Noviherbaspirillum saxi: one gene and its partner. The protein of the gene in region 1 interacts with the protein of each later gene in a pairwise test. Links are inferred from orthologs where the notes say so. Each region holds a gene or a part of one and is shown in the gene's direction. Other genes may lie near its edges.

Region 1 (9,012 bases):
AGAACATCAATACCGAAATCTCCGAAGCCATCATGGGCCTCGATGCCAACGAACAGGCATTCCTCGACCGCACTCTGATCGATCTCGACGGAACTGAAAACAAGGCCCGCCTCGGTGCCAACGCTACGCTGGCCGTTTCCATGGCTGTCGCAAAAGCCGCTGCCGAAGAATCCGGCCTGCCGCTGTATCGCTATTTTGGCGGTTCGGCCGCCATGCAGATGCCGGTGCCGATGATGAATGTCATCAACGGCGGCGCGCATGCGGATAACAATCTCGACCTGCAAGAATTCATGATCATCCCGGTTGGCGCACCGAGCTTCCGCGAAGCGATTCGCTATGGCGCCGAAGTGTTCCACACGCTGAAGAAGATCCTGCACGACAAGAAGTTGACGACCGCGGTCGGCGACGAGGGCGGTTTTGCTCCCTCGGTCGACAACCACGAAGCAGCGATCAAGTTGATTCTGCAAGCGATCGAACAAGCCGGCTATGAGCCGGGCACCCAGATTGCACTGGGCCTGGATTGCGCGGCGTCGGAATTTTACAAGGATGGCAAGTACCAGCTGCATGGCGAAGGCCTGTCGCTGTCGTCGGCCGACTTTACCAATCTGCTCGCGACTTGGTGCGATAAGTATCCGATCATCTCGATCGAAGATGGCATGGCGGAAAACGACTGGGAAGGCTGGGCGACGCTGACTGGCGCGCTGGGCAAGAAGGTTCAGCTGGTGGGCGACGACCTGTTCGTCACCAATACCAAGATCCTGCGCGAAGGCATCCAGAAAAATATCGCCAATTCGATCCTGATCAAGATCAATCAGATCGGTACATTGACCGAGACGTTTGCTGCGATTGAAATGGCTAAGCGCGCCGGCTACACCGCCGTGATTTCGCATCGCTCCGGCGAAACCGAAGACGCCACGATTGCCGATATCGCAGTGGGCACCAATGCGCTGCAGATCAAGACCGGTTCGATGTCCCGTTCCGACCGCATGGCAAAATACAACCAGTTGCTGCGTATCGAAGAAGACCTCGGCGATATCGCCAGCTATCCGGGACGTAGCGCTTTCTACAACCTGCGCTGATCTTCGCTTTTGGTATAAGTGGAAAACGAAGTCTGACGCGCGAGTGTAGCGTGGAAGCAAAAAATGGGAGCCGCGGCTCCCATTTTTTATAACGACCCCACTACAATGTCGGCATGCGTTTAATCACCGTCAGTCTTGCGGCATTACTTATCCTGATCCAGATCCCTTTGTGGATGGGTAAGGGAGGGTGGTTGCGTGTATGGGATCTGGACAAGCAGGTTTCCGCGGCTCAGAAGAAGAACGAAGAACTCAAGGCCCGTAACGCGAAGCTTAATTCCGAAGTCAAGGATCTGCGGGATGGCACCGGCGCCGTTGAAGAACGCGCCCGTTATGAGCTGGGCATGATCAAGGATGGCGAGATTTTTATCCAGATTCTGCAGCCGAATGGTGCTCAGCCTGCCCCGGCTAGAGCAGTTTCACCCTGACTTGCCAGGCGAGGCCGAGGCGATTTGGCTGTGGAACAAGGCGCGGCGACGCGACATGGCTAGCCATGGCAAGGAGGCGTAACGCCGTGCCGCAGGCAAATCGTCCGGCATCGACGGCACAGTCAGGGTGAAATTGCTCTAGCGTCGCCCCGGCCCCTCAAGCTGACTGAAATCAACTACTGCGTACGCTCACTAAGACCTCAGCCCGTCATTAATGTTTTACATTGCCTGCCGGTTGAATTGCATCGCTGGTATGTTCCGTGGCGAACAACTGCGCACAATCCACCTTATCGAAGTCATAATGCTGGCCGCAAAAATCGCAGTCGATTGCCAGTTTGCCCAAGTCCTCCAGAGCGGAATCGACCTCCGGCTTGCCCAGCATCTTGAGCATGTTGCCGACTTTCTCCCGATTGCAGCTGCAATAGAATGAGGGATGGCGCGGCTCGAATACGCGTATCGTCTCTTCCCAGAACAGTCGATGCATCAAGGTGTTGATATCGGTCGCCAGCATTTCATCCCTGCGTAGCGTCGATGCAAGCATCACGGTGTGATGCCAGGCTTCCGCATCCTCGCTGCCCGGTGCGCCGATTCCGCCTTCCTTCGGCAGTTTCTGTAGCAGCAGGCCACGCGAGACCGTCGCGTCCGCTGCCAGCCAAAGCTTGGTATCAAGCTGTTCGGAGCGCAGCATGTAGTTTTCGATCACGACCGCGACCGTATCGCCGTCCAGCGGTACGATGCCCTGGTAAGGCTGCTGGCCAGGCAGTTTTTCCTTCGGGTCCAGCGTGATGACGAAACGACCGTGGCCGTGAAGATTCACCAGTTCCGTCAGCGTAGCGTCATCGGCGATCACGACGTCGTCAGCCAGTTTTGCCGTCGCACGCAACTGCAGGTCCGAATCGCATTCCACGACCAGCAGACGTACCGGCCCATCACCATGCATCTGCATGATCAACATGCCGTTGAACTTGAGATTGGCCGACAGCAAAGCTGCCGCCGCTATCATCTCGCCCAGCAAGGTGCGGACAGCGGTGGGATAAGCTTTCCGCGCCTGCACTTGTTTCCAGGTTTCCGAGATTTCGACAAATTCACCGCGTACGGCGGCATTCTCGAAAATAAATCGTTGCAGCGTATCCATTGTTTCCATCATTACCCGATTCGTTTTAACTCTTGCTTGAACAGTTGGCCGCGCTTGACGTAATTGCCCGTGTTGCGATGCATGCGCGCTATGTCTTCCTCGTTCAGCGTGCGAACCGCCTTGGCCGGCGAACCGATGATCAGGGAGTTGTCGGGAAACTCCTTGCCTTCGGTGACAAGGGCGCCAGCACCGACCAGGCAGTTCTTGCCGATTTTTGCACCGTTGAGGATGACGGCCTGGATGCCGACCAGCGAGCCTTCGCCTATCGTGCAACCATGCAGCATGGCTTGATGGCCCACCGTGACGTTTTTGCCGACAGTCAACAGATAGCCGGGATCCGTGTGCAAGATGCAGCCTTCCTGGACATTGCTGTTTTCGCCGATGGTGATTAATTCGTTGTCGCCCCGTATCGTGACGTCGAACCAGATGCTTGCGTTGGCTTCGACCTTCGCCTTGCCGATGATGTTCGCCGTATCGGCAATATATGCGGATGGGTCAATATCGGGGACATGCTCGCCCAATTGGTAGATGGCCATGTATTTCCGTAGAATGAGGGGTTTGCTTCAAAAACCGACATTTTACCGCCGCTCGCATGAACGCATCATCGTCCGACCACATCGTTGCCGCCAGGGATCTTCGAGAAGCGGCGCTCTACTGGCTCGAAGCCGGAGACCCCGCAACAAAAGTGGAGGGCGTCAATGCCTTGGCAAGAAATTGGGCCGCCGGACAATTGCATCTCGATGTCCGTACTGTCCTGCTGCCACGCCATGCAATACCAGGACGTCCGTCGCGTCCTGAGCTTGTGCCGCCCCGTGCGGTGAAGCACCGTTCAATGCGTACCGTGGAGGGAAGGGCCGCATTGGTGCATGCATTGGCGCATATCGAATTCAATGCCATCAATCTGGCGCTTGATGCAATGTGGCGTTTTGCAGGCATGCCTGAAGCCTATTACACAGACTGGTTGAAAGTGGCTGACGAGGAAGCCCTGCATTTTTCACTGCTCAACGCGCACCTGCGTACACTCGGCTACGCCTACGGAGATTTTCCCGCTCACAATAGTTTGTGGGACATGGCGGAAAAAACTTCTGGCGATGTGCTCGCGCGTATCGCGCTGGTACCACGCACATTGGAAGCCCGCGGCCTTGACGCCTCACCTGGGGTGCGCGCAAAGCTGGCACAAGCCGGCGATCTGCCCGCGGCACAGATACTTGACATCATCCTGCGCGACGAGATCGGTCATGTGGCGGTCGGCAACCGTTGGTACGCATGGCTTTGCATGGAGCGCGGCCTGGATCCGGTTCGGGCATATGCAGAGCTTGCATTGCAATACAAGGCGCCGATATTGCGCGGACCATTCAATCTTGAAGCGCGAAAGGCGGCCGGTTTCAGCGACGCCGAACTTGCGGCTTTGCAACTCTGACCTGTACTCGTTTTTTTTCGTTTGACTGAGGAATCACAAGTTTATTGCAGTGTTGCAAACGCTCAATGAAACTTGCGCCACTTATGTGGGTCTTTGCATCTGAAAGGTCGTTATCCGGTATGTCGGCACAGTGCTCTTGGCATTCGCAAGGCATGTATCAGACCCGCAGCCGTTTCGACCGGATGTCATGTTCAGCAAACGCATAGGGGGTAAGCCATGTCGAATCTCTCCAAATCAACACTTTCATTCATAACGGCCGCGTCGTTCATCGTCTTGTTGGGCGCATGCGAAAAACAGGATGTTGCATCGGGCGAAAAAGGCCCTGCCGAGCGAGCAGGTGCACAGCTTGATCAGGCTGCCAAGCGCGCCGGCGAGGAACTCAACAAGGTTGCTGAAAAGGCCGGCCAAGGTATGCAGCAAGCCGGCGAAAAGCTGGAAAACAAGGCGCAGGACGCACAGAAAAAAGAATAAGGCGCTCGCTGCGCCCAGCAATCCACAAGTCAATCTTCGCAGCGTAACGAAGCCTGCGAGTCATTCCGCTTCCCTCATTGAGGAGGCGTCCTTACGCCATAAATCGCCAGGCGAGCCAACGCCGGCTCGTCGAAGCGATGGCAAGTAATAAACACTTTACGCCGAGTAAGGCGTACTACAGGAATAGGCAAACATGCACAGGAAGACCATTACCCTTGCCCTGCAGGGCGGGGGCTCCCATGGGGCATTCACTTGGGGAGTCCTGGACCGGCTGTTGCAGGATGAACGAATCGAGATAGAGGGCATTAGCGGCGCCAGCGCTGGCGCAATGAATGCCGTTGTCATGGCTTACGGGTTGGCGGCCGGCGGCCGCGAAGGCGGTCGCCAGGCACTGCGTGATTTTTGGGAAAGCGTGAGTATGCGGGCACCGTTCAGCGTGGTACCCGACATGCTGAAAAATCGTTCGGGCCTTGCGATGAACTCCGCGCCGCCCGCAGGCATCAGGCCCTTGCTGTCGCTGACCCGGTATTTTTCTCCGTACCAGTTGAATCCTTTCGACATCAATCCATTGCGCGACATATTGGCGCAGCAGGTGGATTTCGAATTGTTGCGCGCGAAAGGGAAGATTCGTCTCTTCATCGCCACCACGCAAGTCAGTACTGGGACTCTCAAACTCTTTCGCAACAAGCAGATCAATATTGACGTGCTGCTCGCATCGGCTTGTCTGCCGTTGCTGCACCGGGCGGTGGAAATCAATGGCGAAGCTTATTGGGATGGCGGACTGACGTCGAACCCGCCTTTGTTTCCGCTAGTGCAAAAGTGCTCTGCGCGCGACATGATGGTGGTGTTGCTGCATCCCGAGCCGCGCCTGAAGGTGCCGAAGACGGCGGATGAAATCTGGCATCGCCTGACCGAGATGGGATTCAGCTCCACTTTCTTTACCGAGTTGCAGGGGCTGATGCTGGCCCAGCGCGAGGCAAGGCACGGCTGGATCGCGTTCGGAAAGCTGGAACGACGGTTGCGGCAGTTGAATATGCACGTGGTCGAATCGCAAGCGTTGATGAGCCAGCTTAGCCAGCACAGCAAGATGAATGCACAGCCGGCCTTTATTCAGGGCTTGTACGAGGAAGGCCGCAAATGTGCCGGTATCTGGCTCCAGGATAATTTCCGGGAGCTTGGCGTGCGCTCATCGTTCCGGCTGGCCAGCCTGTTCGGTTAATCGGCGCACCGTCTTACTACGGTTTGGCTGCGCGCTCCTGTTCTAGAAGTCGGAGCACACGCCTCTGGACCTTTCCGGTCGTGGTCATCGGTAGCGCGTCGATAAACTCGATTTCTTTTGGATACTCGTAAGGCGCAAGCTTGCCGCGCACATGAGCCTGCAGTTCCGCAATCAATCGCTGATCGCCCTCTGCGCCGCGCACGACATCGGGTGTCAGCACCACGAATGCCTTGACGATGTTGCCGCGCTCCGCGTCGGGTTTTGGCACCACCGCCACATTGGCGACCGCCGCATGCTTGACCAGGCAGTTCTCGATTTCCGACGGCCCGATCCGATAGCCGGCTGCCTTGAACATGTCGTCGGCGCGCCCCTGATACCAAAGATAGCCGTCTTCGTCGACCAAGGCGAGATCGCCGGTGCGGCACCAATCGCCGGTATATTTGTTGCGGGTCGCCTCCGGATTTTTCCAGTAGCCGATGAAGAAAATCGGGTCAGGGTATCCATGGATATCGGTCTTGTTCAAGGCGACTTCACCGGTCTCTCCCGGCTTGACCAGATTGCCTTCGTCATCGATCACGGCCACTCTGTGTCCCGGATACGGTCGCCCCATGCTGCCGGGCTTGGCCGGCCATTGATGGATGCTGTTGCCGACGATGTAGTTCATTTCGGTCTGGCCGAACATCTCGTTCGGCGGCACGCCAAGCGCTGTCTCGCACCAGTTGAAGACTGCATCGCCCACCGCTTCGCCGGCGCTCATGATGGCGCGCAGCTTGAGCGTATACCGATCGCGCGGTGCGGGGACGGCCTTCATCATCATCTTGAGCGCGGTCGGAAACAGGAAGGTGTTCGTTATTCCGTACTTTTCGAGCAGATGGAACGCCGTCTCGGCAGAGAAGCGGCCGCGGTAGCCAAGAATGGGCATGCCGAAATACAACGACGGCAGCAAGGCATCCATCAGGCCGCCGGTCCAGGCCCAGTCTGCCGGAGACCAGAATACGTCCCCCTCTTGCGGAAACCAGTTCTGTGAAGCGACGAAGCCGGTCAGATTGCCGATGATGGCCGAATGCGGAATCAGCGCGCCTTTCGGCGCACCGGTGGTGCCACTGGTGTAAATCAGAACGGCAGGGTCGGTGGCAAGTGTAGTCACCGGATCGAAACTGTCGGCCGCGGCGGCGAGTTCCCGGTGCCAGTCGAGCATGTCGCCGGTTGCGCATTCCACTGCGATCACATGGCGCAGCGATGGGCAGTTTGCGCGCGTGTCCAGCAAATTCTGCAGTCCCGCCTGATCGACGACTGCGACGGTAGCTTCACTGTTTTGCAGACGATATTCGAGAGCGTCGGGGCCAAAGAGGATGGACAGCGGCATGGCCACCGCGCCAAGCCGGTAGCAGGCAATGTGCGCTACCGCGGTTTCCGGGCGCTGAGGCAGCACGATGGCGACGCGGTCGCCCTTGGATACCCCCAGCCCCTGCAGCACCGCTGCAAGCCGATTCGCCTGATGGTGCAGTTCGGAATAGGTGAAGGTGGCGGTCTTTCCTTCGTCGTCTTCGTAGTGGATCGCGATTCTCGACGGCGTGTCCGCCCAGCGTGCGCAACATACATCCGCGATGTTCAGTTGCTCGGGAACATGCCATTGGAAGTTTGTGTAAAGCTCCTGATAGCGATCAGGCTGCGACTGATGGGATGCAAAAGACATGTCCTCTCCGGTATAATTATAGAACGGTCGTTCGTTTATTCTGCAAATCTGGCATGTTTGCAGCCTTTCCATTATGCCGATTTATCTGCAATCTACCATCAACCACCCCGCATGCGCCTGCCGATGAAATCTTCCCGTTCCGAATACATTCCCGTTCGCGGCCTGCAATATCACGTGCGTCACTGGGGTGAAGAAGGCAATCCGAAAATATTCATGATGCATGGCTGGATGGATGTCTCCGCATCGTTCCAATTCGTAGTCGATTGCCTCAAGAAAGACTGGCATGTCATCGCGCCCGACTGGCGCGGGTTTGGACTGACGGCAGTGCCGGGAGCGGATTGCTATTGGTTCCCCGATTACATGGGCGACCTGGATGCGATCCTTGCCCATTACTCGCCCGAGGAAGCGGTCAACCTGCTCGGACACAGCATGGGAGGCAACGTGTGCACGCTTTATGCCGGCGTTCGTCCCGCACGCATCCGCAAGCTGATCAATCTCGAAGGCTTCGGCATGCCGACAACCAAGCCTGACCAAGCCCCGGGGCGCTATGCAAAATGGCTCGATGAATTGCGCGAAGTGCCGACCATGCGTGCATATGCAAGCCAGGCCGAGGTCGCGGCCCGTCTGCAAAAAACCAATCCACGCCTTACCGATGAACGTGCGGCTTTTCTTTCGGCGCATTGGTCTGCACACAACAAGCAGGGTGAATGGGAAATTCTCGGCGATCCTGCGCACAAGCTGATCAGTCCGATTCTATATCGCGTCGAAGAGGCGCTGGCTTGCTGGAAGTCGATCACGGCGTCGGTCTTGTGGGTGGAAGCCACCGACACCGAAGCCTGGCGCTGGATGGGCCCGAAAGAAAGCGCGCGCTTGGAAATCGACAGGCGCATAGGATTTTTTGCAAATGTCAGAACGGCAATGATCGAAAACGCCGGTCATATGCTGCACCACGACCAGCCGGAAGAGCTGGCAGGATTGATCGAAGATTTCCTGTAGCCGGACAAGCCAGGCCGTGGCCGGCGCGCCGTTTCGGACCGCGACTTCGGCGTACAATAAGGCTCATGTCCCTACTCAAGAAATTTCCATGTTGAACGTCGACCTGCATTGCCATTCCAACGTTTCCGATGGTGCGCTGCCGCCAGGCGAGGTAGCCGCGCGCGCCAAGGCAAACGGTGTGGACGTGTGGGCATTGACCGATCACGACGAAGTCGACGGTATTCCGGAAGCCCGCGAAGCTGCGCATGCGCTGGGCATGCGTTATGTAACGGGCGTGGAAATTTCCGTTACCTGGGCGTCCCAGACCATCCATATCGTCGGACTGCAATTCGACGAAAACAACGAAGACCTGAAACAGGGATTGATCCAGACCCGTTCCGGCCGCGAAAAGCGTGCGCACGCGATGGCCGCGCAGCTCGCCGAGGTCGGCATTCCGAATGCCTTCGAGGGGGCGCTCAAGTATGTCGGCAACCCGGACCTGATCTCGCGCACGCATTTTGCCCGCTATATCATCGAACTGGGCGTGTGCAAGGATATTCCTGAAGTGTTCAGCAATTACTTGATCGAAGGT
Region 2 (9,064 bases), 740 kb from region 1 along the record:
AAAGCAAGGGTGTCGATGCCCACGGTTTCGATCCGGCCGAGCGCAGCATCGCTGAACTGGCTGCGGAAAAGTTTGATCGCGTATTCATCGCCTTGCATGGCCGCTATGGCGAAGACGGCACATTGCAGGGCGTGCTCGAACAGCTCGGCATCCCCTATACCGGCTCGGGCGTGATGGCTTCATCGATCGGCATGGACAAGATCATGACCAAGCGTATCTGGCTGAGTCATGGTTTGCCGACGCCGCGCTTTAGCGTGCTCGACTCGAAGGATGCGACGCTGGAAGAGTTGCGCAAGGTGCCGGACGACCTCGGATTGCCGCTGATGCTCAAGGCACCACATGAAGGCTCGACCATCGGCATCAGCAAGGTGGTTGGCTACTCCGACATGCAAAGCGGTTTCGAACTGTGCGCGAAGTATGACGAAGTCGTGCTGGCGGAAGAATTCATTTCCGGACGCGAGCTGACCGTGCCGGTGCTCGGTACCGGGCGCCATGCACGCGCGTTGCCGATCGTAGAGATCTGTGCACCGCAGGGCAACTACGATTACGAACACAAGTATTTCAGCGACGACACGCAGTATTTGTGCCCGGCACCGCTCGACGCCGCGTTGACCAAGCGCATCCAGTCGATCGCCGTGCGTGCTTTCAATGCGGTCGGCAGCTCCGGCTGGGCGCGCGTCGATTTCATGCTGCGTGCGGCCGACAACGAACCCTTCCTGCTGGAGATCAATACTTCTCCCGGCATGACCGGACATTCGCTGGTGCCGATGGCAGCCAAGGCGGCGGGAGTCAGCTATGAAGACTTGTGCGTGGAAATCTTGCGTTCGGCCGATTTGGACCTGAAGCCGTCGCAAGACTGGAAACCCGCTTAAGACAATCAAGGAAAGAGCCGGATCACCATGTGGCATGACGTCAGAACGCTCAACGCAACCACCAGCGCCTTGCTAGGCCTGCTGGTGTTGAGCTTGCTTGCGTCCGGCCTGTGGTGGGTGGCCAACCGGCCGATGTTTACGCTGAGAAGTATTCAGGTCGAGTCTGTCGACGGAACGCAGTTGAGGCACGTTAATCCTTCGACGATACGCACGACTGCGGTACCGCGCATCAAGGGCAATTTCTTCACCGCCAATCTCGATGCGGTCAGGCAGGCGTTTGAAGCGGTGCCTTGGGTGCGCAAGGCCAGTGTGCGGCGCGAGTGGCCGAACAAGTTGATCGTGCAGGTGGAAGAGCATATGCCGCTGGGCACCTGGGGTGATGACGGCAGGCTGGTGTCGATCAAGGGCGATATCTTCACGGCCAATCTGGATGAGGCGGAAGAAGATGGAGAGTTGCCCGAGTTCGCCGGACCGGAAGGTAGCGAGAAGGAAGTGGTTATGCGCTACCGAGAATTGCAGGACTGGTTCAAGCCTATCCAGCTGGAGCCCGATGCGCTGCAACTGTCCAGCCGCTACGCATGGACCGTCAGGCTCAACAACGGTTTGACAGTGGAACTGGGCCGCGAGCAGAGCAAGACGACCGTGAAAGACCGCGTGGACCGGCTGATCGGAATTTATCCGCAGCTTGCCGCCCGTCTGCAGGACAAGATGGAAAGTGTGGACATGCGTTACCCGAACGGCCTGGCTCTGCGGGCACCGGGAGTGAAGTTCGGAACGGATAGCAAAAAAGCGAAACAAGCGAAGCGATAAATATGACAAAAGACGCAAAAAACCTGATCGTCGGCCTCGACATCGGCACCTCGAAAGTCGTGGCCGTGGTCGCCGAAGTCATGCCAAACGGGAGGCATGAAGTCATCGGACTCGGGCAGCACGAATCCAAGGGCTTGAAGAAGGGGGTAGTGGTCAACATCGAAGCGACGGTCGAGTCTATCCAGCGCGCACTGGAAGAAGCCGAGCTGATGGCCGACTGCAAGATCAGGAACGTCTATACCGGTATCGCCGGCAGCCATATCCGCAGCTTCAATTCGAGCGGGATGGTGGCCATCAAGGACAAGGAAGTCACCGCCACCGACGTGGCGCGCGTGATCGAAACCGCGAAGGCGGTCAACATCCCGACCGATCAGCAGTTGCTGCATACGGTTCCGCAGGAATTCATCGTCGACAGCCAGGATGACGTGCGCGAGCCGATAGGCATGAGCGGCATCCGGCTGGAAGTGAAGGTACACATCGTGACCGGCGCGGTCTCGGCGGTGCAGAACGTCGTCAAGTGCGTGCGCCGCTGCGGTCTTGAAGTATCCGACCTGATCCTGCACCCGATGGCATCGGCCGACGCGGTGCTGACGCCGGATGAAAAGGAACTGGGCGTGGTGTTGATCGACATCGGCGGCGGCACCACCGATGTCGCGATCTTCACCGAAGGCGCGATCCGCCACACTGCGGTCATTCCGATCGCGGGCGACCAGATCACCAACGACATCGCGATGGCCTTGCGCACGCCGACGGCGGAAGCCGAGGAAATCAAGCTGCGCTACGGCGTCGCCAAGCAGGTGCTGGCGGATCCGGGCGAATCGCTGGAAGTGCCGGGACTGGGCGATCGCGGTTCGCGCAGCCTGTCGCGCCAGGCGCTGGCGGCGGTGATCGAGCCGCGCGTCGAAGAATTGTTTGCGCTCGTGCATCAGGTGGTGCGCGAGTCGGGCTATGAAGAAGTGCTGTCGTCAGGACTGGTACTGACGGGCGGCTCGGCAATGATGCCGGGCATGGTAGAGCTGGCGGAAGACATCTTCCTCAAGCCGGCGCGTTTGGGTGTACCCGAGTACAGCGGCCAGTTGGCGGATGTCGTACGCAGCCCCCGCTATTCCACCGTGCTCGGTTTGTTGCTGGAAGCAAAAAAGCAGTACTTGCGCGGCCATATCGTCACCCGCCAGGATGGTTCGGTGAAAGCGGTATGGCAACGCATGAAAGAGTGGTTCCTGGGTAATTTCTAAAATCAAAAATCGTCATTTGCAAAGAACGCAGTTTGCAGTTGCTAGTCGCCACACCGCGTGGTGACTAACGACTGAAAACTGCATCATCATCTAAGGGAGTCATCATGGAAATCGATATGATCGATAACGCAAACCTGGGCACGGTGATCAAGGTGGTCGGTGTTGGCGGCGCGGGCGGCAATGCAGTGCAACACATGATCAATAAGGGCGTGTCCGGCGTGGAATTCATCGCCGCAAATACCGACGCGCAAGCATTGGCGACTTCAAAGGCCAACAACGTCATCCAGATCGGCGAAACCGGCCTGGGCGCCGGCATGAAGCCGGAAGTGGGCCGCAAGCTGGCCGAAGAATCGCGCACGCGCATCGTTGATGCACTGCGCGGCGCGCACATGGTGTTCATCGCAGCCGGAATGGGCGGCGGCACCGGCACCGGCGCCGCACCGATCGTGGCCGAAGTGGCGAAGGAACTGGGCGCGCTGACTGTTGCAGTCGTGTCCAAGCCTTTCTCCTACGAAGGCGCGAAGTGCATGGAAATCGCCGACGAAGGCCTGGAAGCATTGTCCCAGCACGTCGATTCGCTGATCGTCATCCTCAACGAAAAGCTCGAAGAGATTTACGAAGACGACAGCATGATCGAATGGCTGCAGCATGCCGACGACGTGCTCAACAACGCGGTGGCTGGCATCGCCGAAATCATCAATGTGCCGGGTCACATCAACGTTGACTTCAATGACGTCAAGACCATCATGGGCGAGCAGGGCAAGGCAATGATGGGTACGGCAACCGCGTCCGGCGTCGACCGTGCACGTATTGCGGCCGAGCAGGCCGTCGCATCGCCGCTGCTCGACGGCATCGACCTGTCCGGTGCGCGCGGTGTGCTGGTCAATGTCACTGCCAGCCGTGGCTTGAAGGGTAAGGAAATCAAGGAAGTCATGGCGACGGTCCGTGCTTTCGCCGCGCCGGACGCGTCGATTGCGCAGGGCATCGCCTACGACGACTCCATGGGCGACGATATCCGCGTCACCGTGGTCGCCACCGGCCTGGGCCGCTCGCGCAAGAACGTGCAGCTGGTCCAGACACCGGTCCTGCGCACAGGCACGCACAACGAGCCGATCATGCAGAGCACCGGCATGATGAATCACGGTTCGGCCCAGCCTGGCGGTTCCTTCGAAGGCTTGAGCAAGCCGGCGGTATGGCGTCGCGAATCCGCGTCGGATACCGTGCGCGCGCTGGAAAAGAATGGCATGGAAACCTATGACATTCCGGCCTTCCTGCGCAAGCAGGCGGACTGAGTCGAAATAGCCGGCGTATACTTGCGCCGGTGCAGAAAAGGCAATAACAAGGCATACTGCGGTCTGTACGCCGCGCCCCTCGTGAAAACGGGCGGCGCGGCGTTTTTATTGGCGTTAGCGCCATGGCAATACCGCCACATCACATCAAATACGAGGACACATCATGACCATCAAGATCGGTGATCGCCTGCCGGAAGGCTCCCTTTCAGAATTTATCGAAGTCGAATCGGAAGGCTGCTCACTCGGCCCGAATACCTTCAACGTCAGCGAGCTGACCAAGGGCAAGAATATTGCCATTTTCGGATTGCCGGGCGCGTACACACCGACCTGTTCCGCCAAACATGTGCCGGGTTATATCCAGCATGCGGCTGATCTAAAAGCCAAGGGCGTGGATGAAATCTGGTGCGTTTCGGTGAACGATGCTTTCGTGATGGGTGCCTGGGGGCGTGATCAGAAGGCTACCGGTACCGTGCGCATGATGGCAGACGGGAATGCGGCGTTTTCGAAGGCGCTGGGCTTGGATGCGGACTTCAGCAAGTTTGGTATGGGGACGCGGTCGCAGCGGTATTCGATGCTGGTGGAAGATGGGGTGGTGAAGCAGCTGAATGTGGAGCATGCGGGGAAGTTTGAGGTTTCGAATGCTGAGACGTTGTTGGGGCAGTTGGGGTAAGGTTTTCGCTCTTCGGTAATTCGGTTCTTTTCGTTCTTCGGACGGGCTAGCCGGGACTGGCCCCGGCGGGCCACTTACTTTCTTTGCTTCGCCAAAGAAAGTAAGCAAAGAAAGGCGACCGGCGCTCGCAGCCCTTCGGGTCCCCGCCGGTGTGCATACGCAAGCGGGAAGCGAAACAAACTCGCCTGCGGCTTAGACAGGTTTCGCTTCTTTATCCGCTTGCGTATGCACACCGGCGGCTGCTCACAGCGGGAAAGGCTGACACCCATCCCCACCCTGACCCTCCCCTTGAAGGGGAGGGAATCATGCGTTCTTTACATTTCAACCGTAGTCAGAAATACCCGTATTTCCACCTGTTGAATTTATAAAGTAAAGGACAGCACAGTTCCCTCCCCTTCAAGGGGAGGGTCAGGGTGGGGATGGGGTGCAGGCAGTTCCCTTGTAGCGACGCCAAAAGAGTGCCGTTCAAAACGGATAAGAAGCGCAGTTGTCTGGGCCCGCGGAGGGGAGCCGCAGGCGAGTTCTGCGCTTCCCGTTTTGAACGGCAGTCTTTTGGGCACCCGCGCAGCGGGCGGCGATGCAGGGTTCGGCCTCGGCGGCCCCCCTATTTTTGCCTACTTTTTTGGCGAAGCAAAAAAGTGAGTGGCCCGCCGGGGCCAGTCCCGGCAAGCTCGTCCGAAGAAACAACGGAATAGAATCACCGAAGAAAAAGCAATCCATCAATCAAGGCGCCACCACCACCTTCACATGCGCCTCCTTCAACACCTTCGCCAACCCCTCCGGCGGCTTAACATCCGTAAACAACATATCAATCTGCGACAGATGCGCCATCCTCACCAGCGCCTGCCGCCCGAACTTATCCCGATCCGCCACCAGCCACACCTCCCGTGACTGCTCGATAATCGCCTGTGCCACCTTCACCTCACGCGGATCGAAATCGCGTAGCGTGCCATCGGATTCGATACTCGAAATCCCGATAATCCCGATATCCACCTTGAATTGCCGGATGAAATCGATCGTCGCCTCACCCACGATGCCGCGATCACGTCCTCGCACCACGCCGCCGGCGATGATGACCTCGCATTGCGGGTTATCGGCAAGAATGGCCGCGACGTTCAGATTATTCGTTACCACATGCAAGCCATGGTGATGAACCAGCGCCCGCGCCACTTCCTCCGTTGTCGTGCCGATATTGATCAGCAGCGAACATCCGGCTGGCACCTGTTTCGCCACCGCGCCGGCAATGCGTTGCTTGGCATCGATATTCATCACTTGCCGCTGGCTGTAGTCGATGTTTTCCACCGATGAGGGCAGGCCCACGCCGCCGTGATAGCGGGCCAGCAGCTTGGCTTCCTCCATCTGCTTGACGTCGCGCCTGACCGTCTGCGGCGTCACATCCAGCTGCTGCGCCAAGTCTTCGACCGACATCGTGACGCGCTGCCGGACCACTTCAAGCAAACGTCTTTGACGTGGATTAAGAGTCATTCCTTATCTCCGATAAACAATTACAGGACACTTAAACTGATTGTAAACGAACATAAACGAAAAAATAAAGTCAAAATATGTGTTGATTTCGATTCGATTGTTGTCGTATCTTTACGCTCTGTCATGTTACCGAGAATACACTTCTAAGGCGATTACCGCATGGAAATCAGTCAGCACACTCTGGATTGCGACCTGCTGATCGTGGGCGGCGGCATCAACGGCGCGGGCATCGCGCGCGATGCGGCCGGACGCGGTCTGTCGGTGGTCCTGTGTGAAAAAGATGATCTGGCCGCGCATACGTCATCGGCCTCGACCAAACTGATCCACGGCGGCTTGCGGTATCTCGAGTATTACGAATTCAATCTTGTGCGCAAGGCACTGATCGAACGCGAGGTGCTGCTGCGTTCGGCGCCGCATATCATGTGGCCGTTGCGCTTCGTAATGCCGCACGACAAGGGGCAGCGTGCGGGGTGGATGATCAGAACCGGGCTGTTCTTATATGACAGCCTGGCCAAGCGCGAGATTTTGCCCGGCTCCCAAGGCATAGACTTGCGCCGCCACGCCGCAGGCTCACCGCTCAAGCCGGAGTTCACCAAGGGATTCGTCTACTCCGACGGCTGGGTCGACGATGCGCGCCTGGTCGTATTGAATGCGGTCGATGCGGCGGAACGCGGCGCCAAGATTTTTACGCGCACGCTTTGCACTTCGGCGCAGCGTCAAGGAGATCACTGGCTTGCCCAATTGCGCACCGCTTCCGGCTCCGTGGTTGCGGTCAAGGCAAAAAGCCTGGTCAATGCTGCCGGCCCATGGACCGCGCACTTTCTGCAAACCGCGGCGCAACGCCCGTCGGCAAAGTCGCTGCGGCTGATCAAGGGCAGTCATATCGTGGTCAAGCGCCTGTTCGACCATCCCTATGCCTACATCTTTCAGCATCCGGATGGCCGCATCGTCTTCGCGATTCCGTATGAACAGGATTTTACGTTGGTCGGCACCACCGATATCGATTACCAGGGCGACATGAACAAGGTGGCGATCGACGAGAAGGAAATCGCTTATCTGTGCGAATTGACCAATCGCTATTTCCGCAGATCCATTACGCCCGGCGACGTGGTCTGGACGTATTCCGGCGTGCGTCCCTTGGTCGAGGACGAGGCGGCAAGCGCTTCCGCAGTCACGCGCGACTATCGCTTTGAAATGGATGCGGACGGTCCGCCGCTGCTATCGGTGTTCGGCGGCAAGATCACGACCTTTCGCAAACTCGCCGAAGAAGCCGTCGACATGCTGGCGCCAAAGTTGCCGACGCGCAGCAGCGGCGCATGGACCGCAAAGGCATGCATGCCCGGCGGCGATCTGTTCGGCAGCCAGCCGACCAACCAGTCGGTGCTGCAATTCGATCGCTTCGTGCAGGAGCTCCAGAAGCAGTATGCATGGCTGCCGGCGGCGCTGGTTGCCCGCTATGCCCGCGCCTACGGTTCGCGTACCCGCATGCTGCTGGCCGGACGCACCCGAGTCGGCGATATGGGAGAAGAAATCGCGCCGGGCTTGTATGTGGCCGAAGTGAATTACCTGATGGAGCATGAATGGGCGGTAAGCGCGGCCGACATTCTGTGGCGACGCTCCAAGCTCGGCCTGCATCTTCCGGCCGGAAGCGAAGCAAAACTGGATGCATGGATGCGCACGAGCAGGGCCGTCGCATAGCGGATTGTGCCCCAACGATAAGAACGGCGATAACAACCGCACAGGGATTTTTAGGAGGAAGACAGCGTGCTTCTCGTATTGGAAAACGTCAGCAAGAAACATGGCGCGGAAGATCATATCTATCCGACCTCGCTCTCGCTGATACCGGGGACGATCAACGTGCTGCTCGGGACCACCCGGGCCGGCAAGACTTCATTGATGCGGCTGATGGCCGGGCTCGACCGCCCGACCGGTGGCCGCGTGCTGGCCGATGGCAAGGATGTGACCGGCGTGTCGGTGCGTCAGCGCGACCTGGCAATGGTGTACCAGCAATTCATCAACTATCCCTCATTTACGGTATTCGACAACATTGCTTCGCCGCTGCGCATACAGCGCGTGCCTGAAGCGGAAATCAGGAAGCGCGTGGCCGACATGGCCGAGCGCCTGCATATCGCGCCCTATTTGCAGCGTTCACCGGCCGAACTGTCCGGCGGACAGCAACAACGCACCGCGCTCGCCCGAGCGCTGATCAAGAATGCAGGACTGCTGTTGCTCGACGAGCCGCTGGTCAACCTCGATTACAAATTGCGCGAAGAATTGCGACGCGAACTGACCGAATTGTTTTCCGAAGGGCATACCACCGTTGTATACGCAACGACCGAACCGCTCGAAGCCTTGCAGCTGGGCGGGCATGTCGCGGTCATGCATGAAGGACGCGTGCTGCAGGAGGGGAATACGGTCGAGGTCTTCAATGCGCCGAACTCGATCCAGGCGGCACGCACGTTCAGCGACCCGCCGATCAACTTGATGGAAGCCACCGTCGATGCAGGCGGCGTTGCACGCCTGAGCGGCGATCTGTCGATCCAGCTCAATCCCGGACAAGTACAGCGCGCGGCCGGGCACAAGCAAGTCGTACTGGGACTGCGCGCGCATAGCTTGCACCTCGCCGCGCGCTATCCCGACGATATCGCCATCGATGCCGAGGTGGATCTGTCCGAAATCAGCGGTTCCGAAACCTATATC

Evidence for each region.
Region 2: the proteins of ftsB (region 1) and D3871_RS03670 interact in binary tests that used the Escherichia coli proteins (3 or more experiments, as listed by UniProt). The link is inferred for Noviherbaspirillum saxi from one-to-one orthologs.

The regions. Positions count from the first base shown.
Region 1 is NZ_QYUO01000001.1:1,487,271-1,496,282, forward strand. What follows is about bases 171-2,848. They hold ftsB (cell division protein FtsB), read left to right. Parts: upstream 171-1,192; coding sequence 1,193-1,504; downstream 1,505-2,848. Other genes in these bases: eno (phosphopyruvate hydratase), read left to right, coding at 171-1,079; hslO (Hsp33 family molecular chaperone HslO), read right to left, coding at 1,716-2,648; D3871_RS07000 (gamma carbonic anhydrase family protein), read right to left, coding at 2,651-2,848. Also shown: more of eno, read left to right, coding at 1-170; more of D3871_RS07000, read right to left, coding at 2,849-3,175; D3871_RS07005 (ferritin-like domain-containing protein), read left to right, coding at 3,232-4,059; D3871_RS07010 (hypothetical protein), read left to right, coding at 4,276-4,530; D3871_RS07015 (patatin-like phospholipase family protein), read left to right, coding at 4,724-5,749; D3871_RS07020 (acetate--CoA ligase), read right to left, coding at 5,766-7,445; D3871_RS07025 (alpha/beta fold hydrolase), read left to right, coding at 7,569-8,441; D3871_RS07030 (3',5'-nucleoside bisphosphate phosphatase), read left to right, coding at 8,530-9,012. UniProt on the Escherichia coli protein: Essential cell division protein. May link together the upstream cell division proteins, which are predominantly cytoplasmic, with the downstream cell division proteins, which are predominantly periplasmic.
Region 2 is NZ_QYUO01000001.1:749,521-758,584, forward strand. Bases 61-2,790 are described here. They hold D3871_RS03670 (cell division protein FtsQ/DivIB), read left to right. Parts: upstream 61-899; coding sequence 900-1,682; downstream 1,683-2,790. Other genes in these bases: D3871_RS03665 (D-alanine--D-alanine ligase), read left to right, coding at 61-872; ftsA (cell division protein FtsA), read left to right, coding at 1,685-2,790. In the rest of the region: more of D3871_RS03665, read left to right, coding at 1-60; more of ftsA, read left to right, coding at 2,791-2,917; cell division protein FtsZ, read left to right, coding at 3,022-4,209; D3871_RS03685 (peroxiredoxin), read left to right, coding at 4,373-4,879; D3871_RS03690 (DeoR/GlpR family DNA-binding transcription regulator), read right to left, coding at 5,603-6,364; glpD (glycerol-3-phosphate dehydrogenase), read left to right, coding at 6,524-8,062; D3871_RS03700 (ABC transporter ATP-binding protein), read left to right, coding at 8,129-9,064. UniProt on the Escherichia coli protein: Essential cell division protein. May link together the upstream cell division proteins, which are predominantly cytoplasmic, with the downstream cell division proteins, which are predominantly periplasmic. May control correct divisome assembly.